DNA from 2 places in the Kitasatospora sp. NPDC051984 genome. Region 1 is predicted to be linked to the other one. Evidence: riboswitches for the same ligand, from Rfam matches in the RefSeq annotation. Region 1 holds a riboswitch; the other holds the start of a gene.
The links. A riboswitch is a leader RNA that binds a small molecule or an ion and turns the genes downstream of it on or off. The one in region 1 is predicted to bind cyclic di-AMP.
Positions count from the first base shown of each region.

Region 2: another riboswitch for cyclic di-AMP. It lies ahead of ACIHEI_RS27290 (transglycosylase family protein); the one in region 1 lies ahead of ACIHEI_RS09150 (M23 family metallopeptidase).

Region 1 is NZ_JBIUCB010000003.1:535,775-550,543, forward strand. Features, by position in the region: gene ACIHEI_RS09095 (hypothetical protein) at 1-249, opposite strand, end outside; gene ACIHEI_RS09100 (cytochrome P450) at 321-1,532, opposite strand; gene ACIHEI_RS09105 (ATP/GTP-binding protein) at 2,794-3,390, opposite strand; gene ACIHEI_RS09110 (DUF742 domain-containing protein) at 3,368-3,685, opposite strand; gene ACIHEI_RS09115 (roadblock/LC7 domain-containing protein) at 3,709-4,119, opposite strand; gene ACIHEI_RS09120 (ATP-binding protein) at 4,103-5,362, opposite strand; gene ACIHEI_RS09125 (hypothetical protein) at 5,551-5,775, opposite strand; gene ACIHEI_RS09130 (hypothetical protein) at 5,942-6,124, opposite strand; gene ACIHEI_RS09135 (TetR-like C-terminal domain-containing protein) at 6,156-6,734, opposite strand; gene ACIHEI_RS09140 (alpha/beta fold hydrolase) at 6,734-7,564, opposite strand; gene ACIHEI_RS09145 (YiaA/YiaB family inner membrane protein) at 7,686-7,976, opposite strand; cyclic di-AMP (ydaO/yuaA leader) riboswitch at 8,193-8,357, shown strand; gene ACIHEI_RS09150 (M23 family metallopeptidase) at 8,368-9,135, shown strand; gene ACIHEI_RS09155 (DUF3995 domain-containing protein) at 9,145-9,651, opposite strand; gene ACIHEI_RS09160 (hypothetical protein) at 9,767-10,579, opposite strand; gene ACIHEI_RS09165 (GNAT family N-acetyltransferase) at 10,630-11,208, shown strand; gene ACIHEI_RS09170 (sensor domain-containing protein) at 11,326-12,018, shown strand; gene ACIHEI_RS09175 (class I SAM-dependent methyltransferase) at 12,126-12,866, shown strand; gene ACIHEI_RS09180 (MerR family transcriptional regulator) at 12,874-13,260, opposite strand; gene ACIHEI_RS09185 (MFS transporter) at 13,327-14,526, shown strand.
Region 2 is NZ_JBIUCB010000017.1:6,081-20,849, forward strand. Features, by position in the region: gene ACIHEI_RS27255 (MarR family winged helix-turn-helix transcriptional regulator) at 1-192, opposite strand, end outside; gene ACIHEI_RS27260 (MFS transporter) at 281-1,753, shown strand; gene ACIHEI_RS27265 (helix-turn-helix domain-containing protein) at 2,001-2,867, opposite strand; gene ACIHEI_RS27270 (ATP-binding protein) at 3,286-3,810, shown strand; gene ACIHEI_RS27275 (DUF397 domain-containing protein) at 3,958-4,194, opposite strand; gene ACIHEI_RS27280 (hypothetical protein) at 4,544-5,440, shown strand; gene ACIHEI_RS27285 (hypothetical protein) at 5,567-7,573, opposite strand; cyclic di-AMP (ydaO/yuaA leader) riboswitch at 8,071-8,247, shown strand; gene ACIHEI_RS27290 (transglycosylase family protein) at 8,253-9,470, shown strand; gene ACIHEI_RS27295 (hypothetical protein) at 9,663-9,863, shown strand; gene ACIHEI_RS27300 (AMP-dependent synthetase/ligase) at 9,975-11,888, shown strand; gene ACIHEI_RS27305 (LacI family DNA-binding transcriptional regulator) at 11,949-12,971, opposite strand; gene ACIHEI_RS27310 (glycoside hydrolase family 13 protein) at 12,997-14,715, opposite strand; gene ACIHEI_RS27315 (sugar ABC transporter permease) at 14,753-14,769, opposite strand, start outside.

The DNA of each region.
Region 1 (14,769 bases):
TGTGCCCACCGCCTCGCAGACGCCCGTGGCCCGTTCCACGACCTCGCCGACCAGGGGGTAGTTCGCGAGGTCGCGGTGGCACAGCTCCGTGCTGGACGGCATCTCGCCGTGGTAGCCGGTGTCCACGCCGTGGGCCTGGCTGAGGCTGCCGGTCTGGATGAGGGGGGTGGGGGTGGTGGCGTGGGCCGGTGCGGTGCCGAGGGCGAGCCCGGAGAGGGAGAGGGCGGCGAGCGCGGTGAGCTTCTTCATGGCAGGTGCAACGAGGGCCGCCCCCGCCCGGTCACGTGTCGACCCGGCGGGGGCGGCCCCGAAGGCGTGCGTCAGGAGGTGCGCACCAGCAGGCTGCTGACGCTGTTGCTGACGAAGGAGGCGATCGGTCGCGGGTCCGCACCGTCGGCCAGCCGCAGGGCGGGGTAGCGGGCGAACAGCTCACGCAGCGCCGTCTCGGCCTCCAGGCGGGCCAGCGCGGAGCCGATGCAGAAGTGCGGCCCGTGCCCGAGTGCCAGGTGGCGGTTGTTGGTGCGGGTGAGGTCGAAGCGGTCGGCGTCCTCGTAGTGGTTGCCGTCGCGTCCGGCGGCGGCGTACGAGGAGAGCATGGCCTCGCCGCGGCGGATGAGGACGTTGCCGACGGGGATGTCCTCCAGCGCGTAGCGCATCGGGAACTGGCCGACGGGGCCGTCGTAGCGGAGGGTCTCCTCGACCACCGCGGACCAGTCCACCGTGCCGTCCAGCACGAGGGCGAGCTGCTCGGGGTGGGCGAGCAGGGCGCGGACCGCGTTGCAGATCAGGTTCAGGGTGGTTTCGTGGCCGGCCACCACCAGCTGCATCAGGATGCCGATGAGCTCTTCCTCGCTGAGCCGGTCCTGCTCCTCGCGGGCGGCGATCAGCGCGGTGGTCAGGTCGGCTGCGGGCTCGGCCCGCTTCCCGGCGGCGACCTGGGCGAGCAGTCCGGCCAGGGCGCGGGCGGCGGCCGCGCCGGCGCCGGGGACGGAGGAGGAGCTGACCAGGGTGTCGGAGAGTTCGTGCAGCCGGTCCTGCTGGTCCTCGGCGAGGCCGAGCAGCTCGCCGACGACCTGCATGGGCAGGGGGTAGGCGAAGTTGGTGCGCAGGTCGAAGTCGCCGTCCAGGGTGGCGATGTTGTCGAGCAGGCGGTGGACGCGCTGTTCGATGGCGGGGGCCAGTTCGGCGATCCGGCGCGGGGTGAGGGCCTGGGAGACCAGGCCGCGCAGGCGGCGGTGGTCGGCGCCGTCCGAGGTGGTCATGCCGGGCACGGTGATGAAGGTCATCAGCGGCCAGCCCTCGGGGAGCCGGCCCTCCTGGTACAGGTTCCAGTGCTTGGCGTTCTTGCCGACCCGTGGGTCGGCGAGAAGTTCCTGAAGGGTGTCGTGGTGGGTTATCGCCCAGACCACCACTCCACCAGGTAGCTCCACCAGGGTCGCCGGTCCGTTGGCGCGGAGCCGTTCGTTCTCGGCGTGCTGGTCGGCCCCGACGGGGTCGAGTTTGACGGGCTGGAGCTGGTCTGCGGTGTCCATGCGGTCCTCTCGGGCGAAGCGGGGCGGGGCGGGACGAAGGCGCTGTACAGCACCGGCAGGCTGACCAGGGCACGCGACCACGGCGACGGTCGCCATGTCAGCTCGTGTGCGGGGATGGCGAGTTGCAGGTCGGGGAGGCAGTGCAGGAGGGTTTCGATGGCGGTCTCGACGATCAGCCGGGCCGGGTCCTGCGCGGGGCAGACGTGCCGTCCGGCGCCCCAGGCGAGGTGGGCCCGGTTGCCGGCGATGCCGTCGGGGCCGTGCGCGGACGGGTCGTCGTTGGCGCCGGCCAGGCCGAGCACCAGCATGTCGCCGGCGCTGATGTACTGGCCGCCCAGCACGGTGTCCGAAACCGCCCACCGGCCGGGGAAGTTCTGCACCGGCGGGTCGCGCCACAGCACCTCGTCGAGGGCGTCCGCGACGGTCGCCCGGCCGCCGGTCAGGGTGGTGCGGAAGCGGCGGTCGGTGAGCAGCAGCCGCACCGTGTTGCCGATCCAGTTGATGGACGACTCGTTGCCGGCCACCAGCATGACCATCAGGTTGTGCGCCATCTCCTCGTCGCTGAGCGCGGCGGGGTGGGCGATCAGCCAGGACACCAGGTCGGCGCCGGGCCGCGCGCGACGGCTGACCGCCAGGTCCATCAGCAGGCCGAAGAACTCGGCGGCGGCGCGCTGCGAGTCCTTGCTGCTGTCGACCAGGTCGGTGATCAGCCCGACCAGGCGCGGACCGTCCTCGGGGGGCAGGCCGAGCAGCCGGGTGAACACCAGCAGTGGCAGCCGCCGGGTGAACTGGGTGACCAGGTCGGCGGTGCCGTCCGGGCCCCAGCTCTCGATCAGCGCGAGCGCGGCCTCCTCGGTGGTCTGCCGCAGCTGCTGGTGGTCGATCTTCGCCAGCGTGTCGGCGATCGCGGAGGACAGCCGGTGGTGGGCGGCGCCGTCCATGCTCTGCAGGGTGGGCCGCCACATGGTCATCGGGATCAGGTGCGAGTCGGCCCGCAGCCGGCCCTCCTGCTGGACCCGCCAGCGCCGCGAGTCCTTGGAGAACAGCTGCTCGTTGCGGGTCAGTTCGAGCAGTTCCGGGTAGCCGAGGACCAGCCAGGCCTCGACGCCGGGCTCCAGTTCGATGGGTGCGACCGGGCCGTGCTGGGCGCGCAGCCGGGCGTACAGGCTGTGCGGGTTCTCGGCGACCGCCGACCCGTACAGCGGGGAGCCCTGGGCGCGGGTGTACGGGCAGCCGGTGGCCGCCCGGTGGTCGGGGACGGTCACGGCAGCTCCTCGGCGGCGGCCCGCAGGTGGTCCACGAAGTCGATCAGCAGCTTGTGCGCGGCGTCCGGGTCGCGGACGTCGCAGGCCAGGATCGGGACGTCGGGCAGCAGGTCGAGGGCGGCGCGCAGTTCCTCGTCCGGGTAGGCCGGGGTGTCGGGGAAGACGTTGACCGCCACCGCGAACGGGATGCGGTGCTCCTCCAGCAGGCCGAGGACGTCGAAGGACTCCTCGATCCGGCGGGAGTCCACCAGCGCGATCGCGCCCAGCGCGCCGCGCGACAGGTCCTCCCACAGCGGCCAGAACCGCTGCTGGCCGGGCGTACCGAACAGGTACAGCGCCAGGTGCTTGTTCAGGGTGATCCGGCCGAAGTCCAGCGCCACCGTGGTGGTGGTCTTGTGCGGACGCCCGGTCAGGTCGTCCACCCCGGCGCCGGCCGCGGTCATGGTCTCCTCGGTGCGCAGCGGAGCGATCTCGCTCAGCGCGGCGACCAGGGTGGTCTTGCCGACCCCGAACGGGCCGGTGACCAGGATCTTGACCGCCCCCTGGACAGTGGACGGCAGATAGGTCGGCTCAACGGAGCTGACGGAGGCCAACCAGCACCTCCTCGAGCAGTGAGAGCGGGACCTGTTCGGCCTGCCGCACCGGCGGCAGGACCTGCACGGCCCCGAGGTCCAAGAGATCGCCGACCAGCACCTTCAGGACACTGACCGGCAGGCCGAGGTGGGCGGCCACCTCGGCTATCGACAGCAGTTCCCGGCAGAGCCCGAGGATCGCCTGCTGTTCGCGGTTCAAGGCCGTACGGTCGACCGCGGCCCCCGGCAGGGTCCGCACCAGGCTCTCGAACTCCAGCACGTTGCGGCTGGCCCGGCTGCGGCCACCGGTGATCACGTAAGGCCGAACCGGCCCCCGCCTCACCGCAGGTCCCCGGCGGTGGCGTGCTCCTGCCGCGGTGCGGCGGTCAGGTGGCTGCCGATCCGCTCGACCAGCGTCTGCATCTGGTAGGCCACCAGGCCGGCGTCCACCGACTCGGAGGCCAGCACCGCGAGGTGGGTCCCGGCGCCGGCGGCGACCACGAACAGGTAACCACCGCCGAACTCGATGATGATCTGCCGGGTCGGCCCGTCGCCGAAGCCCTGCGCCACGCCCCGGGACAGCGACTGCAGTCCGGAGCAGGCGGCGGCCAGCCGCTCGGCGTCGTCCCGGCCGATCTTCGGGCTGCGGCCCATCTCCAGGCCGTCGTTGGACACCACGACGGCGTGCTGGACCTCTGGGACGGCGACGATGTCGGTCAGCAGCCAGCCGAGATCAGGGGTTGTGGTCATGGGAGTCTCCCGAGCGCTGGGGAAGTTGGGGGGCGGGGAATTCGTCGTGGCGGTCCTGCTCGGGCCGCCGGTCCTGCTGTGCGGCGGAACGGCCGCTGGCGGTCCCGGCCTGGAACATCGACATGAATGTCTGCGCCTCGCGCGCACAGCGCGGCGGCGGCGCGGGCTGCTCCTCGGCCCGGGACCCGGTCTGCTGCTGCGGGGCGCTGCCACGGCGGTTGACCCGCCGCGGCAGGGTGCCGCCCTGCGTGGGAACGGACGGCCGGTCGTCGTCCGCGGCGACGGCCGGGCGACGGGTCGGCAGCGCGGCCGCCGCCGGTTCGGTGCGCGGGATGCTGCTCGCGGGCACCGACAGCGGATCGGTGAGCAGCGCGGACGGCAGCAGCACCACCACCCGCACACCGCCGTACGGCGAGGGCGCGGAGTTGATGGTGACCCGGAAGCCGTACTGCTCGGCGAGCCGGCCGACCGCGGCCAGGCCCAGCTGCGGGACCTCGCCGATCCGCGACACCTCCAGCGAGCCGCCGCCGGACAGTGCCGCGCCCGCCTTGGCCACCGTCACCTCGGTCATGCCGACGCCGCAGTCGTCGATCTCGATCACCGCGCCGTTGTGGACCGGCATCAGCGTGACGTAGACCTGGGAGCTGGGCGGCGAGTAGCGGGTCGCGTTGTCCAGCAGTTCGGCCACCGCGTGGATCAGCGCCTCCGCGGCGGCACCGAGCACGGCGGTGTCGACCCGGCTGTGCACCACCACCCGCTGGAACGGCAGGATGCGCGACTGGGCGCCGCGCACCACGTCCTCCAGCGAGACCGGCTCCGGCCAGTGGCGACCCGCGCGGGAGCCGCACAGTACTGCCAGGGTCTGGGCGAGCCGGGCCTGCTGGGCGGCCGCGTGGTCGGCGCGCAGCAGGCCTTCGAGCAGCACCGGGTCGTCGTGGGTGCGCTCCATCTCGTCCAGGCCGGCCTGCTGGTCGTGTGCCATCACCAGGATGCGGCGGGCCACGCTGAGGAAGGCGCGGCGGGTGGCCGCGTTCATCTCCTGCTCGCGCAGCGCCGTCTCGACACCCGCCTGACGGTCCGCCAGTTCGGCGGCCAGCCGGTCGCGGGTGGCGGCGAGTTCGTCCTCGGTGGCGGCCAGCCGGCCGCGCAGGTTTCGGGTGACGGCGCGGGACCGAGCGGAGGCCGCGAGAGCGAGAAGGGCGAGCAATGCGGCTGCTGCCAAGCACCATTGAGTGGTCGTCACCCGCCGAATTCTAGGGTGGACTTCCTACTGGCGTATGAACTGATCGAAGCATTGCTGTTCAGAGCGCGTCAATGTCGGACAGAACCGACAGCGTCGGACGTCCGTCAGGTGGCGTCCCGGTGGACCGGCGGCAACGCCGGACGGCCGGGCCCGGGCTCACGCTCCGTCACATTCGGCGCGAGCCGCTGCTACTGGCCGTCGACCTCGCCGTACGGCTGCGGGTCCTTCGCCGTCACCGGCCGCAGCGAGCGCAGCGACCGGGCCACCGCGAAGCAGCGGGCGAGCGTCGCGCCCCAGCCCTCCGGCTGCGGCAGCGCGTCGGACCGCGTCCCGGCCGCCGACCCGTCAGAGGTGGCGCGGGGGGCGGGGATCAGTCCCGTGCCGTGCTCGATGCGCTGAGTCACCTGCGGCATGTGTGCTGTCCTCCGTGCTTGTCGGTCACCCGTGAAGGTCTTCACGCGGTATGACTTCCCGACCGAAGGACAGTGTTACGCACCAGTGGTGTCGGATCCGTGGGGAACCGGTTGCGAAATGGTGTGGAGGGGCGCGCGGGGGCCCACGCGCAGGCGGGAGGCGCCGTCAGGCCGGTGAACCGTCCTCCTGGACCTCCTCGGCGATCGGCCGGTCCGGGGCGGAGAGGGTGTCGGTGTGCGGGGTGGTGCCGCCCGTGTGCTCGGGGCCGGCGTGCGCGCTGGGCGCGGTGAGCGAGGCGACCACGCCGACGGCGAGCGAGGCAAAGGCGAGCAGGCTGCGCTTCTTCATATCGGGTAGAACGCGCCAGGCCCCCGTCAGGTCACGCGCCGCGTCCGCCCGGCCAGTGGCCGAGGCCGTCGACCAGCACGTCGGTCAGCCGCTCCAGCGTCACGTCCGGCCCCTCGGCGAGCTGGAACGCCCCCGCCGTGGTCAACGAGGCGTACCCGTGGGCCATGGCCCGCAGGGTGCGCGCGGCGTGCACCGCCTCGGAGCCCTCCAGGCCGTACCCGCGCAGGACGGCGAACAGCACGTTCACCAGCCGCTCGCCCGCCGCCATGAGCTCCGGGTCGGGCTCGGGCGCCTGCGGCAGCGCGGCGTAGCGACGGGGGAACCGGGTGGCGTACCCGGCGTACGCGGCGAGCAGGGCGGCGACCGCCTCGTCGCGGGAGTGGCCGAGGACGGCGGCGGCCAGGTGGTCGGTCAGGTCGTCGAGGGTGCGGACGGCGACCAGGCGCCGCAGCTCGGCCAGGCCCCCGGGGACGTGCTTGTACAGCGACGGGGTGGCGACCCCCGCCTTGGCGGCGACGGCGGCCAGGGTGAGCGTCTCGGCGCCCTGGGCGTCGATCAGGTCGAGGGCGTGGTCCACCACCGCGGTGGGGGAGAGTCCGGCGCGGGCCATCAGCGGGCGACCTCGTTCAGCTCGTTCAGGAAAGGGAGCAGGGCGTCGGCGACGGCCTGGGGGTAGCCGGCCATCGGGTAGTGGCCGCCGTTCTCGATCATCACCTTACGGCCGCGCAGCGCGGCGGCCTGCCGGTCGGCGATCAGCTCGGGGTTCGGGAAATCGGGGTCCTTGCTGCCCATCAGCACCAGCGCGGGCACGTCGACGGCCTCGCACCAGCCGACCGGCGCGGAGTCTCCCGTGAGGTAGCCGCGCAGCGCGGCCTTCCGGGCGGGCTCGCGCAGCATCTCGGCGAGGCCGGCCCGGTAGGCGTCGAAGTCGGCGGGCCGCGCGGTCGGGTAGTAGAACTTCTGCATCGAGCTCCACAGGCCGGGGAACGCGGTGACCAGCGGGGCGGCCAGGCCGAACAGGGCCTTCTGGAAGGCGTTCAGCGGGAGGTTCTCGATGAAGGCGTCGATCAGCACCACCCCGGCGGTCCGCCCGGGGGCGAGCTCGGCCGCGCGGACCACGGTGGCGCCGGTGTAGGAGTTGCCGGCCAGGACGGCGCCGCGCAGGTCGAGGTGGTCGAGCAGGGCGACCAGGTCGTCGGCGATCGCGGCGGGGGAGTAGTCGGTGAACCCGGTGGAGGACTCGCCGAGGCCGCGCAGGTCCATGGTGATCACCCGGTGCCCGGCGGCGGTCAGCAGCGGTGCGAGGTGCCGGTAGGTGGCGCGCTTGTCGAGCATGCCGGGCAGCAGGACGACCGGGACGCCGGTGCCGGGGGTGTCGTCGTAGGCGATCCGGCCGCCGGGGACGTCGACGTACCGGGTGGTGCCGAGGGTGCTGTTCATCGCGGGCCTCCTGGGCGGGCGTTGCGGTGCGCCGGGCGCTGGAGGCCCGGCCGACTGCCGATAGCCATAAAGCTAAGGCTAATAGCCTTAGCCGTCAAGCCGTGGAGGCCGGCCGGATCGGTCAGATCCCCTCCACCTTGAACGGGTCGTGCTCGGCGAGCAGCTTGTCCAGCCGGGCCTGGTCCACCCGGCTGGTGATCGCGCCCTCGTCCTGGCGGTCCCGGATCACCTTGGCCAGCGTGAACGCGGAAGTGATCTCGTACAGCAGCCCGACGGCGAGGAAGGCGCGCATCCAGGCGCTCACCGGCAGGTAGGCGATCCCGAGCGAGAGCGCGGCGGTGGCCAGTCCGAAGGAGACGGCGGCCTGGGCGAAGTAGGCGGCGGTGGTCCGGTGCGGCACGGTTGCGGTCATGGCATCAGGGTCGCGCCGGCCCGGAGGCGTGGCGTGAGTACGGATACTCAACCGCTCGGTCACAATCCGTCAGGTTGGCTCTGGTGAACCGTCACAAATCACCCATAGGGCGTCAGGAAATCTTCGCTGTCTCGTGGTAGCGGCTTGGAATCATGGGGTCCATAGGATTAACGTTTGATAACGCAGCGCGGTCGGCAACGCCGTAACCATGCGGCACCGTGCGCCACGCCTAATCCACTTGGGCACACCCTTCGGGGCGTCCCAGGAGCCGGGGAACCACGTTTCCACCGGGGTGAATCGGGACGGCCCTGGGCCCGACCGTAGGAGACCTTCCACCTCCGAACCCGTCAGCTAACCCGGTCGGCGGCAGGGAAGGAAGGAGCACGCCCCCGTGGCGTCGACCTACACCGAGAGCACCGGCACCCAGTTGCTCGACCACCCGGTCGAGCCGGAAGCCGCCCGGCACCGGCTGCCCCGTCAGTCCCGCGCCGGCGCGCCCCTGCTGGGCGTCACCGCGATGACCGCCGCGCTCGGCGCCACCGCACTCGGCGCCGCCCCCGCGCAGGCCGCCGCCCCGGTGCCCGTCACAGCCGCGGACGAAGCCTCCGACGGCCTCCTCGCAGGCGACCCCGGGCTCGCCCTCGCCGCCCGCATCCAGCAGCAGGCCGACGGCCAGCGCACCGCCGCCGACGAATCCGCCCGGCTGGCCGCCGCGCAGGAGGCCGAGGCCAAGCGGGCCGCCCAGCAGGCCGAGGCCGAGCAGGCCGCGCACACCCTGCCGGTGGCCGGCTACCAGCTGACCGCGCACTTCGCCCAGTCCGGCGCGCACTGGGCGCACCTGCACACCGGCCTGGACTTCGCCGCCCGCACCGGCACCCCCGTCGCCGCCGTCGCCGGAGGCACCGTCACCTCGGCGGGCTGGTCCGGCCCCTACGGCTACCGGGTCATCCAGACCCTGCCCGACGGCACCGAACTCTGGTACTGCCACCTCTCCCGGATCGCCACCGCCTCCGGCCAGGTCGCCCCCGGCACCGTGCTCGGCGCGGTCGGCGCCACCGGCAACGTCACCGGCCCGCACCTCCACCTGGAGGTCCGCCCCGGCGGCGGCGCCCCGATCGACCCGCTGCCCTGGCTCCAGCAGCGCGGCCTGCAGCCGTAGTTCTTCCGCTCATCGACGGCCGCCGCGCTCGGGCAGGAGCCGACGGCCGAACACCGCGCAGCCGAACAGCAGCCCGCCGGCTAGGAAGAACGGCTCGTACAGCACGGTCGCGAAGCGGGCCATCGCGTCCAGCTCCGCCACCGAGCGGTGACCCGCCGCCAGCGCCAGCCAGTCCGGCACGGAGGGCGCGGCGTGCACGATCAGCAGCACCGCCGTGCCCCGGGCTGCCCACAGCAGCCCGCGGGCCGGCAGCCGCTCGCCCCAGGGCCGTATCAGCGCCAGGGCCAGCGCCGCGGCCACCGCGCACAGCGGTATCGCGATGATGTCGATCACCAGCAGCGGCGTGTTGTCCAGCACCGACAGCCCGCCCGGCAGACCGGCCCGGCCGCCCAGCAGCCAGTACAGGTGCACCAGGGCGAAGACGGCCGACCAGAGCGCGGCGGCCTGCGCGGCGATCCGACGGAACGACGGGCGCAGGCCGACGGAGGTGGCGCCGGCCGGAGTCACGATGTCCATGGCTCCACCCTGGCCCGGCGGCCCCGCCCCGCGGATCGTCCGGACGGCCAGGACCGATGGATCATCAGGACGATTCCGGGGTCCTCCGATCGGTGGACCCGGCGGGCCGAAACCCTCAGTACACCTCGGGGGCCAGCTCCGGGTACTCCTCCAGCAGCAGCCGGGCCAGCCCGGGCACCGTCCACTCGCCGCACAGGTCGATCGCGGCCTGCGCCACCGCCTCCTCGAAGTCCTCGAACTCCCCGGAGAGCTCGTCCGGCATCGGCAGGCCCCGGGCGTTCAGCTCGGCCAGGTTGCGGTAGCTGCGCTGCATCAGCCCGTGCTCCAGCAGCCGGCGCGCCCCGTCCGTGGACACCCCGACCAGCAGCGCCCGCTCCGGGCCCCAGCCACCGTCCGGATCCACCCCCGGCACCCGCTCGTACGCGGCGAAGCGCTCCTCGACGTCCAGCGCCCGGAAGTCCTCCAGCCAGCCCCGCACTTGGTCGAGGTCGTCCACCGGCACGCCGTCCGCGCGCAGCAGCAGCGTGTACAGGCGCGGCCAGGTCAGCAGGTCGGACCGGCGCAGCAGCGAGTCCACCAGCACCTGGCCCTGCCAGTCGGCCTCCTCGCGCAGCTTCTCCAGCCGCTTGGCGTTCAGCCGCCGCGCCGCCCGCTGACGTTCGATCAGCAGCCGCACCGCCGCCGGGTACGCCCAGGCGTCGCCGTCCGGCTGGACGTACAGGTGCAGCTGCTCGTACAGCAGGTGCTCCAGCACCGGCGAGGACAGCTCCGGGAAACCGTCGTGCAGCCGGGCGCCGCCCAGCTCCAGCAGGGTCAGTACGGTCCGCACCGCCGGTTCGGGTACCGCCTCCAAACCCTCCTCGGCCGCCCAGTCCAGCAGGTCGGCGGCACGGGTACGGGGGAGCAGGTGCAGGTCTTCGTCGTCCACCCCGGTACGTTAACCGGTCCGCGCGGGGCCGACCGGTAGGGTCGAGTCCCATGCAGACCGTCCGGTTGACCGGCCCCCGGCTCACGCTGCGGGAGTACCACCACACCCCGGAGGAAGTCGCCGCGCTGCACGCCCTCCACGGCGACCCCCGGGTGATCCGGCATCTCCCGTTCGACGCGGCCGACTTCGAGGAATGCGCCGACCAGATCGAGCTCTACCTCGACGAGGCCGAGGCCGAGCCGCGGCAGCACTACCGGCTGGCCGTCGACGACCCGGCGGGCGAACCGATTGGCCAGGGCGCCCTCACCCGCGACGGCGAACACGCCGCCCAGCTCGGCTGCGTACTGCGTCACGACACCTGGGGCCGCGGCTACGCGGGGGAGGTCACCGCGCTGCTGTGCGCGCTCGGCTTCGACACCCTCGGCCTGCACCGGCTGTTCGCCCGCACCGACCCCGACAACCCGGCCGCCGCCCGGGTGCTGACCAGGGCCGGCTTCCGGTACGAGGGCCGGATCCGCGCCGAGTCGCACTGGGACGGCAGCTGGCACGACGCACTCCAGTACTCGCTGCTCGCCCCCGAGTGGCGGGCCGTCCAACTCGCCGCCCCCGCCCTGCGACCCGGGGGTTAACCCCACCATCGATCGGGAAGCAGACCTCATTCCGGAACCCCGGCCCGGTACGGCACCTTGGAGTAGTGCCCACGCCGCCGACCGGCGGCACCGCCCCGACCACCCGAAGGACCGCGGATGTCCACCGCTGCGTACCGTGCCTCCACCGGCGACCACTCCACCCGGCCCGGGTTCTGGCGCGCCCCGTTCTCCCGGGCCGCCTTCCGGGAGCTCGGCTTCGCGCTCAGCGGCCTCCCGATCGCCGTACTCGGCTTCTCCCTCGTCATCGCGCTGTTCAGCTCCGGTATCGGGCTCGCCGTCACCGCGCTCGGCCTGCCCGTGCTCGCCCTGGTGACCATCACCGGCCGCGGCTTCGGCGCCCTCGAACGCCACCGGATACGCACTCTGCTCGGCCTCGACCTGCCCGCCCCGGCCCCGGTGAAGGTCCAGCGGGAGGGCGTCTGGGGCCTGATCACCGCCCGGCTCGGCGACGGGGCGGGCTGGCGGGGCGCGCTGTACCAGTTCGTCATGTTCCCCTGGGCGGTCTTCAGCTTCACGGTCTCGCTGGTCTTCTTCGTCGTCGGCTGGGCGCTGCTGCTGTTCCCCGCCTACCAGTGGGTGTGGCCCCACTACACCGACTGGAACGGCTACCGGGTCGCCGACTGGACGGATTCGAACGGCGTCCAGCACACCTACGAGCTCGTCTCGCCGTACCAGATCGGCGCCGTCAGCCTGCTCGGCCTGCTGTTCGTCCTGATCACCCCGCAGCTGGTCCGCGCCCTCAACGGCGCCAACCGGCTCGCCGCCCGCGGCCTGCTGGCCGACCGCTGACCGTGCGCCGCTGAACATGCACCACCCCCCGGGCCCGTGGTCGGATGACTGCGGGCCCGGGCCGCACCCCGGGTCCGTCGAACGTCCGGAGGGACGGAGGACCGCCGATGTGCCCGGTCAGCAGCGCCCGCCCCGTAGACCGCCCCGGGCACCGCCGCGCGCCGGCCGCCGGGACCGTGCTGATCACCTCCCGGCCGCTCGACGAGTACTGCGCCTACCTCGGCCTCACCCGCGCCGACCTGAGCCGCCTGCCCGGCCCGCTGCTGGACTGCCCAGGCGGCGCCGCCGCGTTCGCCGCCGAGGCCCGGACGCTGGGCTGCGAGGTGGTCGCCGTCGACCCCGGCTACGCGCTCGGCACCCGCCGGCTCGCCGAACTGGCCGCCGTCGGCCACGACACCATGGCCGGCGCCATCCGCCGCGACCCGGCCCACCACCTTCCCCGCGGCCGGCACGGCCGGCGCCGCCCCGACAAGTACCTGCGCAGCTGGGAGCGGGCCCGCCGCCTGTTCGCCGCCGACGCCGCCGCCCACCCCGGGCACTACGTGGCCGCGGCGCTGCCCCGACTCCCGTTCGCCGACGGCAGCTTCGCCCTCACCCTCAGCTCCTACCTGCTGTTCGCCTACCCGGCGCTGTTCACCCCCGCCGACCAGTTCCGCGCCCTGCGCGAACTCGCCCGGGTCACCGCCCCCGACGGCGAAGTCCGGATCTTCCCGCTCTACGACCACACCGGCAGCCTCAGCCCGCACCTCACCGAGCTCCGCGCCGCCCTCCGCCACCACCGGATCGCCAGCCGCGTCCTGACCACCACCCCGCCCCACCGCATCCTGGCCCTGACCCCGGCCCGGTGACCGCCCCTCAGCAGGAGTCGGCCGGGGCGGGCGCGTCCCGCAGCGAGCGCACCGCCCGCAGGTAGGCGCCCACCGCGTCCCGGCTGCGGGACAGGCACTCCACCCGCTCGGTGAGCTGCCGGTGCTCGTGCTCCAGCGCCGCCAGCGTCTCCGGGGTGGCGCCCCGGACGTGGTACTGGCCGCTGGTCAGGCAGGGCAGCACGTCCCGGATGGTGCGGGTGGACAGCCCCGAGTCCAGCAGCGAACGGATCTGCCGGACGCGTTCCACCAGCGCCTCGTCGTACTCCCGGTAGCCGTTCGCCGAACGCTCCGGCTTCAACAGGCCCTGCTCCTCGTAGTAGCGCAGCAGCCGGGGCGAGGCCCCCGCCCGGCCCGCCAGTTCGCCGATCCGCATCCGCGTCTCCCGTCCGCCGGAAAGGACTTGACCTTCACACCGATGTGAGGGTTCGAGGATAGCGGCATGACCGCGACCCACACCGAACTGCCCATCGGCACAACCACTTTGACCCCGCGCCAAGGCCTGCGCTGGTCCCCGCTGCTGGCCCTCGCCACCGCCGCCTTCCTGGGCATCGTCACCGAGGCGCTGCCCGCCGGCGTCCTCCCCGAAATGGCCCACGACCTGCGGGTCGGCGAATCCGCGATGGGCCAGTCGCTCACCGGCTACGCCCTCGCCACCGGACTCTCCGCGATCCCGCTCGCCCGGGCCACCGCCCGCTGGTCCCGCAAACGCCTGGTACTCGCCGCCGTCGCCGTCCTGCTGATCGCCAACGCCGTCACCGCGCTCTCCCCGTCCTACCCCCTCACCATGGCCGCCCGGATCGCCGCCGGCGTCGCCGTCGCCGCGATCTGGTCCGAACTCGTCGGCTACGCCCGCCGCCTGAGCCCACCGCACCTGCACGGACGGGCGATCGCCGTCACCGGCATCGGCGTCCCGCTCGCACTCTCCCTCGGCATCCCGCTCGGCACCTGGTCCGGCCGACTGATCGGCTGGCGCCCCACCTTCGGACTCGTCGCCGTACTGGCCGCCGCCCTGCTGCTCTGGCTTGCCGCCGCCGTCCCCGACGCCCCCGGCCGGCGCACCGGACGGGCCGAACCCCTCCTCGCGGCGCTGCGCCTGCCCGGCGTCCGGCCCGTGCTGTTCGTGGTCGCCGCGTTCGTCCTCGCCCACAACGTGCTCTACACCTACATCGCCGCACTCCTCGACCACTACGGCATGGCCGACCGCCGCGACCTGGTCCTGCTGGTCCTCGGCATCACCTCGGTCGCCGGACTCGCCATCACCGGCGCCCTCGTCGACCGCCGACTGCGCCACCTCACCCTCGCCGCCACCGCCGCCGTCCTCGCCGCCCTCGGACTCCTGCTGCTGCCCACACCCGCCGCCCCCCTCGTCCTGCTCGCCGCCGCCCTCTGGGGCCTCGGCTGGGGCGCCGTCCCCCCGCTCTTCCAGACCGCCGCCGCCGACGCGGGCGGCGACCGCGCCCAAACCCTCCTGGTCGCCACCTGGAACACCGCCATGGGCCTCGGCGGCGCCGTCGGCGGCCTCCTCCTCACCCTCTCCGGCCCCAACGCCTTCCCCTGGTTCGCCCTCGCCCTCCTCCTCCCCGTCCTCGCCGTCACCACCCTGGCCCGCCGCCACGGCTTCCCGGCGAAGCGCCCATGAGAGACCCGAACGGCCGGGGAACGCAGGCGGGTCGTCGCCACGGTGACCGGCTGTGCCGTGGACGGTGAACCGTGGGCCATGTCGGCCTTGTACTCACCGTGGTTGCCACAGCGGCCGGCCCGGAGAACGCAGACGGCCCGTGGGCTGCTCCTCGGGCCGGGCCCCGCTGGGCGGGGGCGGCGGTCGAGGCACCGGGGATGTACCGGTGAGCCCACGGGCCGGGTGACTGCTGGGAATTAGCCT
Region 2 (14,769 bases), on a different contig from region 1:
CAGGTGCTCCTCCTGCTCGAACTCCCAGAGGCGCTCCAGCAGTTCGAACTCGCTGACGCCGATTCCGAAGGCCTCGCCGAGCTCACGGTCTATCGCGCAGGACGTGGCCGCATGGCTGGCCAGCACGGCGCGCCACTTCTCGGCCAGCGCCGTCTCCGCCGCAGGGTCACGATCCGGATCTAGGTCGGTCACGCCGCCACGTTAGCACATGCGTACGCATGTGTTGCAGCCGCATTAAATGCATTTGCATCCCATGCACATGCATGTAGCGTACGGTGCCATGACCGACACGCGATGGACCCCACGCCTCTGGGGCGCCCTGGTGGTGCTCTGCGCCGCCATGTTCCTGGACGCCCTCGACGTCTCGATGGTGGGCGTCGCCCTGCCCTCGATCGGCACCGACCTGCACCTCTCCGACTCCGCCCTGCAGTGGGTGGTGAGCGGCTACGTCCTGGGATACGGCGGTCTGTTGCTGCTCGGCGGCCGCGCTGCCGACCTGCTCGGCCGCCGCCGGGTGTTCCTGATAGCCCTGGCCGTATTCGCCGGCGCCTCGCTGCTCGGCGGCCTGGTCGACAGCGGCCCGCTGTTGATCGGCGCCCGCTTCCTGAAGGGCGTCAGCGCCGCGTTCACCGCCCCGGCCGGCCTCTCCATCATCACCACCACGTTCGCCGAGGGCCCGGCCCGCAACCGCGCGCTGTCCATCTACACCACCTGCTCCGCCGCCGGCTTCTCGCTCGGTCTGGTGATCAGCGGGCTGCTGACGTCGGCCGGCTGGCGGCTGACGTTCCTGATGCCCGTCCCGATCGCGCTGATCGCCCTGCTCGCCGGCATCAAGCTGCTGCCCCGGCAGCACGGCGAGCAGCGCAGCTCCGGCGGCTACGACATAGCGGGTGCGATCACCGGCACCGCCGCCGTGCTGCTGCTGGTCTTCACGGTCACCGAGGCGCAGGGCGCGGGCTGGCTGTCGCTGCGCACGATCGGCTCGCTGCTGCTGGTGGCGGCGCTGGCCGCGGCCTTCCTGCTGATCGAGTCGCGCACCGCGCACCCGCTGGTGCGGCTGGGCATATTCCGCAGCGTGGGCGTCCGCCGGGCGAATCTGACGGCGCTGACGCTGATGGGCTCCTACGCCGGCTTCCAGTTCGTGGCCACGCTGTACCTGCAGCGGCTGCTCGACTGGTCGGCCCTGGAGACGGCGCTCGGCCTGCTGCCCGGCGGCGCGATCGTCGCCCTCTCGGCCGGCTCGGTCAGCCGCCTGCTGGACAGGTTCGGCCCGGAGCGGGTGCTCCCGGTCGGCGTCGCCTCGATGGCCCTCGGCTACGCGCTCTTCCTGCGGCTGGACGAGCACAGCTCGTTCCTCGGCCTGGTGCTGCCGAGCATGCTGCTGATCGGCGCGGGCTTCGCGCTCGGCTTTCCGTCCATCAATGTGGCCGCCACCAACGGCGTGGCGGACGACGAACAGGGCCTCGCCTCGGGCCTGGTGAACACCGCGCTCCAGGTGGGCGGCGCGATCGTGCTGGCCGTCACCACCGCGGTGCTCACCGCGGGCACCGGCAGCGGCACCGACGCGCACGCCCAACTCGCCGGGTACCGGCCCGCCCTGCTGCTGGTGACGGGCACCACCACGCTCGGCCTGCTGATCGCGCTCACGGGCGCCGTACGCCGCAACGGCCGCAAGACCGCCGCCGCCGCGCCGGCCGCCGTGCCGGACTACCGGTACCGGCCGCTGGAGCAGGAGGTGCTGTCGGAGCGCTGAGCGTCATCCACCGAGATGTCGGAGCCGGCTCCACCAAACCCCCGTATTGGTGGAGCCGGAGCGCCGCCGGTTCCGAGGCCCACCGGGCAAGCCGGACGGCGGCGCAGTCACCATGGCAGCTTGCCGGGCGCCGGTCAATCCGCTCGACCGCGCCGATACCGAACTGCGGCCCGGACTCCCGTGCGAGGCCCGGACACTGACGATTCGTCAGCCACCCGAGCCCGCCGGGCACCGCGAACCCCTGCCGTCACTGGCTCTTGAGGATGCCCTGGAGCAGCTCGAGGGTCTGCTGCGGGGTCAGACTGTCCACGCAGAGCCGCTCCATGACCTGCACGTACTCGTCCACGTCGTCGCGCTTGTCCAGGTACAGCGCGCTGGTGAGCTGCTCCAGGTAGACCACGTCCGGCAGGTCCTGCTCGGGGAAGCGCAGCACCGAGAAGGCGCCGCTCTCACCGGCGTGCGCGCCGAACCGGAAGGGCATCACCTGGAGCACCACGCTGGGGAGTTCGGCCAACTCCACCAGGTGCTCCAGCTGGGCGCGCATCACCTCGGGGCCGCCGACCGGGCGGCGCAGCGCGGCCTCGTCGATGACGGCCCACAGCTTGGGCCCGCGGCCCTCGGTGAGCAGCTTCTGCCGCCGGGCGCGCAGCGCGACCCGGCGTTCGATCTCGTCGTCGGCGAGCACGGGCCGGTTCTGCGCGAAGATCGCCCGGGCGTACTCGTCGCACTGGAGCAGGCCGGGAATGAACTGCACCTCGTAGGTGCGGATCAGCGCGGCGGCCTCCTCCAACCCCATGTAGGTCTGGAACCAGTTCGGCAGCACATCGTTGTAACTGTGCCACCAGCCGGACTTGTTGGCCTCGCGGACCAGGGCGAGCAGGGTCTCCCGCTCGGCGCCGCCGCCCAGGCCGTAGAGGCTGAGCAGGTCGGCGACGTCACGCTCCTTGAAGGAGACCCGGCCGAGTTCCATCCGACTGATCTTGGACTCCGAGGCGCGGATCGCGTAGCCGGCGTCCTCCCGGCTGATCGCGCAGCCCTCACGGAGCCGACGGAGCTGGGAGCCGAGGAGGATGCGGCGCACCATCGAGCCCCCACCGGGCTGCACTGTGGTCATCTGACCAAACCTCCATTGGGAAAGACCAGTTGCACAGTCTGCCATCACTTGGACGCACTGAGTGCCGGTAGTGGTGCGCAGGGCTACCGCTTCTGACACGCAGACACCATCTTGCACGTGCATCCGGTGCATGCATATGCCAATCGCACGACTGCACGTGAATCGACTCTTGCATCTGCCGTAAGCACAGAGGAGCATGGTGCACGTGCACTTGCACGCCCTTGGCAACCCCGCGGGCTCCGCGTCGACAGCTAGCGCGATTCCGCACACCCGTCCCGGCAACGCCCGTGCGTCGCTGGGTACTTGCGTGTGCGCGCAGTGGTCGGACGCGGCGGCAGAGCGGCCGAGCGAGTCGGAGGTGACCGGCATGACCCCGATGGGTCCCGCCGTGTCCGCCCCCTTATGGGAGGAGCTCTTCATGAGCACCGGTACCGCCCTGGCAACCGACCCGCATGTGGTCAGCTGCACGCTCGCTCCCCGGTTCGAAGCCGTGCGCACCGCGCGGGAGTTCGCCCGGATCACCCTCGACACCTGGGGCCTCGGCGAGCTCTTCGACGATGTGGCCCTGGTGGCTTCCGAGTTGGTGACCAACGCGCTCCGGCACGCACTCGGCCAGCGCGAGCCGTCCCGCGTCCCGGCCCAGACCACTCCGCAACTGGCCGTCGGCTCACTGCCGATCCGGATCAGCCTGGTGCACCGGGCCCCGCAGGTGGTGTGCGCGGTGAGCGACCCGTCCAGCTCCGGCCCGATCGCCCGCGAGGCCGACTTCGTGGCGGAGTCCGGTCGCGGCCTGCACCTGGTCGACTCCTTCTCCCACTCCTGGGGCTGGCACCCGCTGGCGGGCGCGGGCAAGGTCGTGTGGGCGCTGTTCGACGCCCCCGCGCCGGCGCTCGCCGCCGAACCCCCGTTGCCGAACCTCGGCCGTCACCGCCGCTCCGCCTGACGCCCCGCACCCCTTCTTCTCCGGCCGAACCGGCCGCCGCCTTCCCGACTTGGGCCGTCCGGCCCGTCCGGTCCAAAAAAACATTGAAGGCCGTCGCGGGATCTCCCACGACGGCCCGTCTGTGCGGCCACCGACACACCGTCAGGGCTAGTTGCCCAGGTGGTCGAACTCCCCGTCCTTCACGCCGAGCAGCATCGCGTCGATCTCCGCCCGGGTGTAGACCAGCGCCGGCCCGTCGGGGAAGCGCGAGTTGCGCATCGCGACGTCGCCGTTCGGCAGCGCGGCGAACTCGACGCAGTTGCCCTTCGAGTTGCTGTAGCCGCTCTTCTGCCAGACCACGCCCTCGAGGTCCGTCGCCGCCATGCCGTTGTACGCCTCACCCATTGTTTTCTCCCCAGACCCTGGCGAATGCCTCACTTGACGTGATGATAGCCCGGCTGCACGTGCATCAGCATGGGAAATTTCCCGTGCAGAAGAACGTGCCAATGCCGTCACCAACCCTTCACGACCCAGCAATTGACGGTGCGTAAGCGGACACAGCAGGGCGAATCGCCAACTTCGCCATGACCGTCCGCACACAGCCGTCAGCGCGTTGTCGATCACCCACCACCCGCCCCGCGCCTCACAGCCAGTCACAACTGCCGCTGTGATGACCGTCACTTCCTGGCGGAAAGCCGCCCACTCCCGGTATCCGGCTGCAAGGCACGCTGGGCAATGTCCTACGATTCGGCGCATGAGCACCGCAGCCATCCCGGGCGCGCCACTGCCCGTCCGTACGCCAGGCTCCCGTGCGCGGGGGCGCCACCGCCGTCCCGAGCGCCCCGAGATCATGGCCGGTTCGCCTGCCCTGGTGCTGGCGGTTCCGGCCGTCGCCGGGCCGGAGACCCGTCCGGTCGTCGAGGAGCTGCTGTCCGTCGTGCGCGGCGACCAGCCGGGCATCGAGGTGACGGCCGCTTACCTGGGCGGCGAGGACGCCCAGACGGTGGCCGATCTGCTGAACGCGGCCGCCGAGGCCGGCCAGCCGGCACCGGTCGTGGTGCCGCTGGTTCCGGGGCCGCACGAGTTCCTGCCGGAGCTGCACAAGTCGGCCGCCGAGACCGGCGCCCAGGTGCTGGACCCGCTGGGCCCGCACCCGCTGCTGGCCGAGGCCGTGCACGTGCGCCTGTCCGAGGCGGACCTGGCCCGCGCCGACCGCGCCCGCCTGTTCGCGATCGCCACCGCCGCCGACGGCGTGGTGCTGACCACCACCGGTGGCGAGGAGGCCGCGTCCGCGGCCGGCATCACCGGTGTGCTGCTGGCCGCCCGGCTCGCCGTGCCCGTGGTCGCGGCCGCGCTGGACGTGCCCGGTTCGGTCGCCGCGGCCGTCGAGCACCTGAAGTCGACCGGCTGCGGGCGCCCCGCGCTGGCCCCGCTGGTGATCGGCCCGGAGGCCGACCCGGAGCTGCTGGCCGCGGCCGCCGAGGAGACCGGCTGCCCGAGCGCCGCCCCGATCGGTGCCTACCCGACGGTGGCTCAGCTGATCGCCTCCAGCTACCTGGCGGCGCTCCCCGAGCCCACCGCGGAGCAGTTGGAGGCCGCCGAGGCCGCCGCCGAGCAGCGCACCACGCCGGGGGCGCACGCGGCGCGCTGACGCGCCGTCCGAGGACCGCGACGGGCGGGAGCAGCGCATCGACGCGTTCCCGCCCGTCGCGCTTTTGCCCTGCGCGCGGGCATCAAGCCTGCCGCAGGCAGTCGCGCTTCGCCGTGCCCACGGCGATCAGCCGGTGACGCGCCCCGTTCGCGGCGCGCCGTCGGTGAACTTCAGCACGGGCAGCTCCACCTGCCGCGGCGGCGTGGGCGCGCCAGCGGGGCTGGTGGCGGCGTTCCACGGGCCGGCGGCGAGTCCGGGGCCGGCTTTGCCGAGCGCGAGCGTCTCCGACTGCCCGGCCTTGCGGAACAGGATCTGCTTGGGCGCGGGCGCGTCCGGGTCGAGCCACAGCTCGGGGCCGTCGCCGAACTCGCAGTCCAGCACCGCGATGTCGTCGGGCTTCCCGTCCCCGGTGGCCCGGAACGCCACCCCGGCCTTGCGGTAGCCGATCAGCCGGCTGCGGCTCAGGGTGACGAGTTCGCCGTCGAGTTGGTGTTTGAGGGTGGCCACCGCGTAGTCGGACTTCCCGGCGGCGTCGATCAGCAGCCCGTCGAACACCGTGCCCTTGTCGCGCCCGAGCGCGTGGACGGCGATCCCGCCGGCGGCGTTGCCGTACAGCAGCGAGGCGCTGTAGGCGAAGTCGTTCAGGTAGGCGCCGTGCTCGATGCCCCAGCCGCCGTTGTGGTAGGCGGCGAACCGGCTGACGGTGTGCGGGTGTTCGGAGTTCTGCCAGACGAAGATGCCGTTCTCCAGGTTGTTGTGCGCCAGGCAGTTCTCGAACGTCCACACCCCCTCGCTCGTCTCCGGCCACTCGTACCCGGACGCCCCGGTCGCGCCCTGCACGCCGACGGCCACACAGTCCTTCGCCGAGGAGCCGGTACCCGCGCCGAGGCTGAAACCGGTCAGCCGGTAGCCGCGCGGATTCGGTTCGAACACCGTCCTGGAGGCGACGCACCCCTCGTACGCGATGTCGTCGGACGGGCCCTGCGGGGTGCGGGTGTCGATCGGGCCGTCCCACCAGTACGCGTCCTCCCAGGTGTTGTGGGAGATGCAGCCGCGGAACGTGATGCCGTGACTGTTGTGCGGCACGAACGCGTGGCTTCCGGCGTCGCGCACCACCACGCCCTCGACCACCGTGCCGCGCGAGGTGTCCAGCAGCATGTGGAAGTGCAACCCGTACCGCCCGAGCACCGGCTCACTCACGGGCTGCCCGTTCCAACTCTCCTTCCCCACCGCCCGCGGCCCGACCCGCCGCAGCACCGCATGCCGCACATCGGCCGGCCGGCTGGACGTCAGGTGGACGTGCGCCCGCCCCTGCTCGGTGCCCTCGACCCGCACGTTGCGCGTCAGGTTGAGCACCTCCGCCCCGAACACCGCCCCACCACCGAGACTCACCCGCGGGTGCGCGTGCTGCAACGACGCGGCCAGCGTGACGTTCGGGCCGTCCACCCGCTGAACCGTCACCAGGTCGTACGCATCGGAGAACCCCTCGGCATCGGGCGGCGCGGTCGGCGTGACGGCGAGCTCGTCACCCACCTGCCAACCCTCCGGCGCCACCGCCAGCTTCAGTACGGTGTCCCCCGCCTTCAGCTCGGTCGCGGCCCGCACCCACGCCGTCCGGGGCGCACCGTCCAGCCGCAGGTAGCCGCGGCCGGTGACCCACAGGCCGGTGTCGGTGTCGACGACGGCCATGCCGCCGCCCTGGAACCGCCGTTCGTCGATGCCGGGAAACCGCAAGGTATGGGTGTGCGCCGCATCGGGCGCGAGCGCCAGCACCCCGCGGACCTCGACGTTGCCCGCGCTCTCCAACGTCACCGACCGGTCCCCGGCGAACACCAGCGACCCACCCGTGTCGATCAGCAGCGACCCGACCTTGGCATCACCGTCCAGCACCACCTTGTCGGTGATCCGCACGGCACTCCCCGCCCCGGGCACCTTCCCGCCCCACCCCTCGGCATCCGACCACCGCCGCCCACCCTCGCCCACCGCCCCCGCCGCCGGCTCCGCCCCGGCCAGCGACTGCCGCAGCACCACTCCCCCACCGACCGCCGCCACCGTCCCGACCGCCAGCCAGGCCAACACCCGCCGCCGCCCCGACAACGGCCGCCGCTGCCGCGCGTTCTCCCACTGCTCCACGATGGCCGCCTCCCGAAACGCGCAGGGACTCCGAATCGTCGCGGGCAGCATAGATGGCTGTCACAACGGAAATCGGCGACTTCCGAAACAGCTAAGCATTCTGACGTAGCATCACCCATCAGTTCGACAGAAATGGGCGATGGCCGCAATTCCACGACCTGTCAGCAAAGGGTCTTCAGCGCCCGGGACAAGATGGACAGAACGCCCATAACCCCCCATCCGGTCGATCACAAACACTAACCAAGGTGAATATTTGCCCGACAGGCCACATAACCACCCAAAACGGGCACAAGATCGCCAATTTCCTGACGGAAGCCCAGGTTTGGCCGCTCGCCGTGGAGTTCGTCCGAAATTCCTTGATCGAATTTTCCGGACCCGGTGACGGCCGTCACAGGAATTTGCTAATCGTCCTTAAATCCGCTTAATCTCCTGCCCACGTTCGTGGACACACGGACCCAGCTCGCCCGGAACGCCGAATCCTGCCGCCGGGTGGGCCGGCTCATGCAATGACGCACCGCGGCAGGGGCGGGGGAACCAGGTAAGTCGCCCTGGGGCGGTCCTGACGGACCGGTCCGGGGCTTGGGGTGAAGCCGTGCGCGCCGAAAGGTGTGCGCGGCCGGGCAACTCCAGCCCGAATCCGACAGCTCACCTCGCAGGCGTGGGAGAGGAACGCTTCTTCATGCTGCCCATCAGCGCCAAGCGCGCCCGCCGTCTGATTGCCACCACTGGTGTTGTGGGCATCGGCCTCACGGTCCCCGGCCTGGCCGCGGGTACCGCCTCCGCCGCTTCGGTGGCCACCTGGGACAAGGTCGCGCAGTGCGAGTCCAGTGGCAACTGGTCGATCAACACCGGTAACGGTTTCTACGGCGGCCTGCAGTTCACCGCCTCCACCTGGGCCGCCTTCGGCGGTACCGCGTTCGCCCCGCGCGCCGACCTGGCCACCAAGGACCAGCAGATCGCCGTCGCCGAGAAGGTGCTGGCCTCCCAGGGCCCCGGTGCCTGGCCGGTGTGCTCGGTCCAGGCCGGTCTGACCAAGGGCGGCGCCGCCCCGCAGGTCGACACCTCCACGGGCTCCACCGCCGCCAAGCCGCAGGCCCAGGCCCAGGCCCCGGCCCAGCCGCAGGCGCCGAAGCAGGCCCAGCAGCCGGCCCCGCAGCAGCGCCAGGGCCAGGCCCAGAGCCGCCCGCAGGCTCAGCCGCAGGCCGACACCCAGGCCTCCGGCAGCTACACCGTCGTGGCGGGCGACTGGCTGTCCGCCATCGCCCAGCGTCAGAACGTCGAGGGCGGCTGGGAGAAGCTGTACGAGCTGAACCGCTCCGTCCTCACCGACGGCCCGGACATGATCTACCCCGGTCAGAAGCTGGCGCTCGGCAACGTCGCGGTCGCCCAGGCCCCGGCCAAGCAGTCGGCGCCGGCCAAGCAGTCCGCCCCGGCCAAGCCGAGCACCCCCGCGCCGGCCCAGCCGAGCACCCCCGCCAAGCCCGCCGCCGCCACCACGACCGCCACCACGACCGCCACCGCCGCCGTCAAGGCGACCGGCTCCAAGGCCGCGGCGATCGACTTCGCGCTGTCGAAGGTCGGCCAGCCGTACATCTACGGCGGCACCGGCAACGGCGGCTGGGACTGCTCGGGCCTGACCCAGGCCGCGTTCCGCCAGGCCGGCATCAGCCTGCCGCGCGTGGCCGCGGACCAGGCCGACTACTCGACCCGGGTCTCGCTGAACAGCCTGCAGCCGGGCGACCTGCTGTTCTGGTCGAACAACGGCTCCAACTCGGGCGTCTATCACGTGGCGATCTACATCGGCGACGGCAAGTACGTCGAGGCCGCCAACCCGAAGTCCGGCGTGAAGACCGAGACCATCGCCAACTGGGCGCCGGACTTCGCCGGTCGGGTCTGAACCGCCTGACACCACACGCACCGCGCACACCACGCGCACGCGCACGAGGTGACCGCACCGCGGACACCGCTGCCCTCGGGGACCCTGGTCGGCTCCGGGGGCAGCGGCCTATCCTCAGCCGAGACCGAAGGCCGAACGCCGAACGCCGAAGGCCGAACGCCGGAAGCGGTCCCAAGCCCCTGGAGCGGTGCGATGGCGAAGGTGACGATCACGCTGGACGCGGACCTCGCACTGGAGGCGATGATGCGCCTCGGAGTGAGCAGCCCGCAGGACGCGGTGGAGCTGCTGGTGCGCGACTACCTGTCCACCGGCCGTCGCACCCAGGCCCGCACCGGCGGCAGCCGGGACGGCGAGCGCTTCACCGGCCCGGCCCCGGCCGTCGAAGAGGGCTGAACGCAGCGGCCGAAGCGAGCCCAACACCCGTTACTGTCAAGGAACTTACCGTCTAGTAAGTTCGCGGCGGAGTCCCTACCCTGGGCGAACCCCACCCAAGGGAGTTCGCTGATGGCACACCCCCTCGCCCGTGCCGCCCGCGCCGAGCACCTGCGCGACCGCGCGCCCGTCGAAGTCCTGCACTCCGACGGGCGGGTGGTCGAGGCCCGCACCCCGCACCTCGTCCCGCCGCCGGACTCCGGCAGCCTCGCCGACCTGCCGTTCCGCAACGCCGTCGAAGCCCCGGCCGCCGAGGTGCTCACCAGACGTCAACCCGCAGGCGGGTGGCGACATGTGACGGCCAGTCAGTTCGCCGACGAGGTGGCGGCGACCGCCCGCGGGCTGATCGCCGTGGGGGTGCGCCCGGGCGGGCGGATCGTGCTGATGTCGCGCACCCGCTACGAGTGGACGCTGCTGGACTTCGCGGCCTGGGCGGCCGGTGCGTCCCTGGTGCCGGTGTACCCGACTTCCTCGGTCGAGCAGGCCGAGTGGATCGTCCGGGACTCCGGCGCGGCCCTGGCGGTCGCGGAGGACGCCGACACCGCCGAGGTTCTGACCACGGCGATCGCCCGCACCGGCGGCACGGTGCCGCTCTGGCGGCTGGACGAGAACGCCGTCGAGGCCCTCGGTGAGCTCGGAAAGGCGGTGCCCGCCGGGGAGTTGGAGAAGCGGCGGGCGGCTCTCGGCCCGGACAGTGAGGCCACCCTGATCTACACCTCCGGCACCACCGGACGCCCCAAGGGCTGCCTGCTCACCCACGCCAACTTCCTCACCGAGGCGGCGAATTGCCACGCCCTGCTGGAGCCGGTGTTCACCGCGGCGACCGGGGAGACGCCGTCCACCCTGCTGTTCCTGCCGCTGGCGCACGTGTTGGGCCGGATGATCCAGGTGACGTGCGTGTTCGGCCGGATCCGGTTCGGCCACAGCCCGTCCCTGAAGCCCGCCGAACTCCGGCCCGACCTGGCCGAGTTCGGCGCCACCTTCCTGGTCGGCGTGCCCTACCTGTTCGAGAAGATCCACCAGTTGGGCCGGGCCGAGGCGCAGGCGAAGGGCGCGGCACGGATCTTCGACCGGGCGGCCGAGGTCGCGAAGCGCTACGCCCGCGCCGAACTGGCCGCGCTGGACGGCGGGGGCGACCGCGCCCCGCTGTCGCTGCGGCTGGCGCACGGCCTGTACGACGCCCTGGTGTACCGCCGGGTGCGGCAGGCGATGGGCGGCCGGATCCGGTACGCGATCAGCGGCGGCTCCTCGATCGACCCGGAACTGCTGCTGTTCTTCGCCGGCGCGGGCGTGCTGGTGTACGAGGGCTACGGGCTGACCGAGACCACCGGCCCGTCCACCGTGAACCCGCCGCTGCGGCCCCGCCCGGGCACCGTCGGGCCGCCGGTGCCGGGCAGCGCGGTGCGGATCGCCGAGGACGGCGAGGTGTTCCTGAGCGGACCCCAAATCTTCGACGGCTACTACGAGTTGGGCGCACCAACACCCGAACGGGAACACTGGTTCGCCACCGGCGACCTGGGCCGGCTCGACGAGGACGGCTACCTGACCATCACCGGCCGCAAGAAGGAGATCCTGGTGACCTCCGGCGGCAAGAACGTCTCCCCCGGCCCGCTGGAGGACCGCCTGCGCGCCCACCCGCTGATCAGCCAGGCCCTGGTGGTCGGCAACGACCGCCCGTACGTGGGCGCGCTGCTCACCCTGGACCCGGAGGCGGTGGAGCACTTCCTGCAACAACGCCAACCGGCCACCACGAAAGCCCAGGACGTGACCAGCGCCGTCCCCGTCCACCCCGCCGTCCTGGCCGCACTCGCCGAGGCGGTGCAGGCCGTCAACTCGACCGTCTCGCGCGCCGAGTCGATCCGCCGGGTGCGCGTGGTCGGCGGCGACTTCACCGAGGAACGCGGCCTGCTCACCCCGTCCCTGAAGGTCCGCCGGCAGGCCGTCAGCACCGCCTACCGCCGCGACATCGAGCAGCTCTACACCTGAAAACGCCTGCGGCCCCCGCTCCACCGAGGAGCGAGGGCCGCAAATGCCTTGAAACACCGATCAGTTGCGCGGGCCCGACCCGGTCGAGCCCCGCATCACCAGCTCCGGCTGGAACATGAACTCCGAGCGCTGCGCCGGGTTCCCGCCGACCTCCTCCAGCAGGGCGTCGACGGCGGCGGTGGCCATCGCCTCGACCGGCTGGCGCACGGTGGTCAGCGGCGGTTCGGTGAACGCTATCAACGGCGAGTCGTCGAACCCGACCACCGAGACGTCCTGCGGCACCGACAGGCCCCGCCGGCGCACCGCGCGGATCGCGCCGAGCGCCATCATGTCCGAGCCGCACACGATCGCCGTGCAGCCCTTGTCGAGCAGTGCCTGGGCGGCGGCGTGCCCGCCCTCGACGCTGAACAGGGTGTGGTGGATCAGCTCCCCGGCCTCTTCGGCGGTGCGCCCGGTGAGCTGCTGGAGCGCGGCGGTGAAGCCCTCGATCTTGCGCAGCACGGGGACGAACCGCTTCTGACCGACTGCCAGCCCGATCCGTTCGTGGCCGAGTTCGACGAGGTGCTGGACGGCCATCCACATCGCGGCCCGGTCGTCCGGGGAGATGAACGGTGCGGCGATCTTCTCGCTGTAGCCGTTGATCAGCACGAACGGGACCTGGCGGCCGGAGAGTTTGGCGTACCGGTCGTGGTCGGCGGTGGTGTCGGCGTGCAGTCCGGAGACGAACACGATGCCGGCCACGCCGCGTTCCACCAGCATCTCGACGAGTTCGTCCTCGGTGGAGCCGCCCGGGGTCTGGGTGCACAGCACCGGCGTGAAGCCGTGCCGGCTGAGCACCTGTTCGATGACCTGGGCGAGCGCGGGGAAGATCGGGTTGCTGAGCTCGGGGGTGATCAGGCCGATCAGCCCGGCGCTGCGCTGGCGCAGCCGGGTGGGCCGTTCGTAGCCGAGCACGTCCAGCGCGGCCAGTACGGTCTGCCTGGTGGTCGCGGAGACGCCCGCCTTACCGTTGAGTACGCGGCTGACGGTGGCTTCGCTGACCCCCGCCTGCGCCGCGATGTCGGAGAGTCGCGCTGTAGTCACGAGCCCAGAGCCTATTGCAACCACCTCAGACCGCCCACCATGCGGTGCTGTCGGCCGGGAGTTCGGTGTGCTCGGATTCCACCGTGGCGGCCGAGGACAGCAGCAGCCGGCCGGGCGCCGGAATGGTCACGCTCTCCCCGGTGGTGTTCACGGTGCACACGAACGACCCTTCGGCCGCCTCGCGACGGAACATCAGCACGCCTTCGGGGGCGTCCAGCCACTCGACCTCGGTGCCGGCGCCGAGCGCGGGCTGTTCGCGGCGGACGGCCAGCGCGGAGCGGTACAGCTCCAGCGTCGAGGTCGGGTCACCGGTCTGGACCTCTACCGAGAGTTCGGCCCAGTCGGCGGGCTGCGGCAGCCAGCTCGGGCCGCCGGCCACCGGGCCGAAGCCGTACGGCGCCTCGGTGCCGGACCACGGGATGGGGACCCGGCAGCCGTCGCGGTAGCCGTCCTGCCCGGCCTGCCGGAAGAACGACGGGTCCTGGCGGACCTCGTCGGGCAGGTCGGTGACGTCGGGCAGCCCGAGTTCCTCGCCCTGGTAGATGTACGCGGAGCCGGGCAGCGCGAGCATCAGCAGGGTGGCGGCGCGGGCCCGGCGCAGGCCGAGCGGGCGGTCGCCGGCGGTGCGGATCTGGGTGCCCAGGCCGGGCTCGTTGGCGAACCGGGTGGCATGCCGGGTGACGTCGTGGTTGGACAGCACCCAGGTGGTGGGGGCCTGCACGGGCCGCATCGAGTCGAGCGAGAGGTCGATCACCTCGCGCAGCTTCGCCGCGTCCCAGTCGGTGCCCAGGTACTGGAAGTTGAACGCCTGGTGCAGCTCGTCGGGGCGGACGTAGTTGGCGGTGCGCTGGACGGTCGGGGTCCAGGCCTCGGCGACGCCGATCCGGTCGCCGGGGTACTCGTCGAGGATCTTGCGCCAGCTGCGGTAGATGGCGTGCACGCCGTCCTGGTCGAAGAACGGCATGACGTCGTTGCCGAGCAGCTTCAGCTGGTCGTGGCCGCCGAGGTCGGGCAGGCCGGGGGCCTTGACCAGGCCGTGGGCGACGTCGATCCGGAAGCCGTCGACGCCCATGTCGAGCCAGAACCGCAGGATGGAGCGGAACTCGTCGGCGACCGCGGGGCTGTCCCAGTTGAAGTCGGGCTGCTCCGGGGCGAACAGGTGCAGGTACCACTCGCCGGGGGTGCCGTCGGGGTTGTCGCTGCGGGTCCAGGCGGGGCCGCCGAAGATGGACTCCCAGTCGTTGGGCGGGAGTTCGCCGTTCTCGCCCTTGCCGGGGCGGAAGTGGTAGCGCTCGCGCAGCGGAGTGCCGGGGCCCTCGCGCAGCGCGCGCTGGAACCACTCGTGCTGGTCGGAGGAGTGGTTGGGGACCAGGTCGACGATGATCCGCAGGCCCAGCTGGTGGGCGTCACGGATCAGCCCGTCGGCGTCCAGCAGGGTGCCGAACATCGGGTCGACGGCGCGGTAGTCGGCGACGTCGTACCCGGCGTCGGCCTGCGGGGAGGCGTAGAACGGCGACAGCCACACCGCGTCCACCCCGAGGTCGCGCAGGTAGGGCAGCCGGCTGCGGATGCCGGGCAGGTCGCCCATGCCGTCCCCGTTGCCGTCGGCGAAACTGCGCGGGTACACCTGGTAGATGACCGCGTCCCGCCACCAGCCGCCTCTGGAGGCCCCGGTGGTCGCAGCAGTCGTCCGAGCGACGGGAACGGCGGCGGGCCGGGAGGCGTCGGCCAGGTTCTGGGTCATAGGACAGTCATCCCTTGGGTGCTGTGGAAACGGAGGGTCAGGACTTCGCCGCGC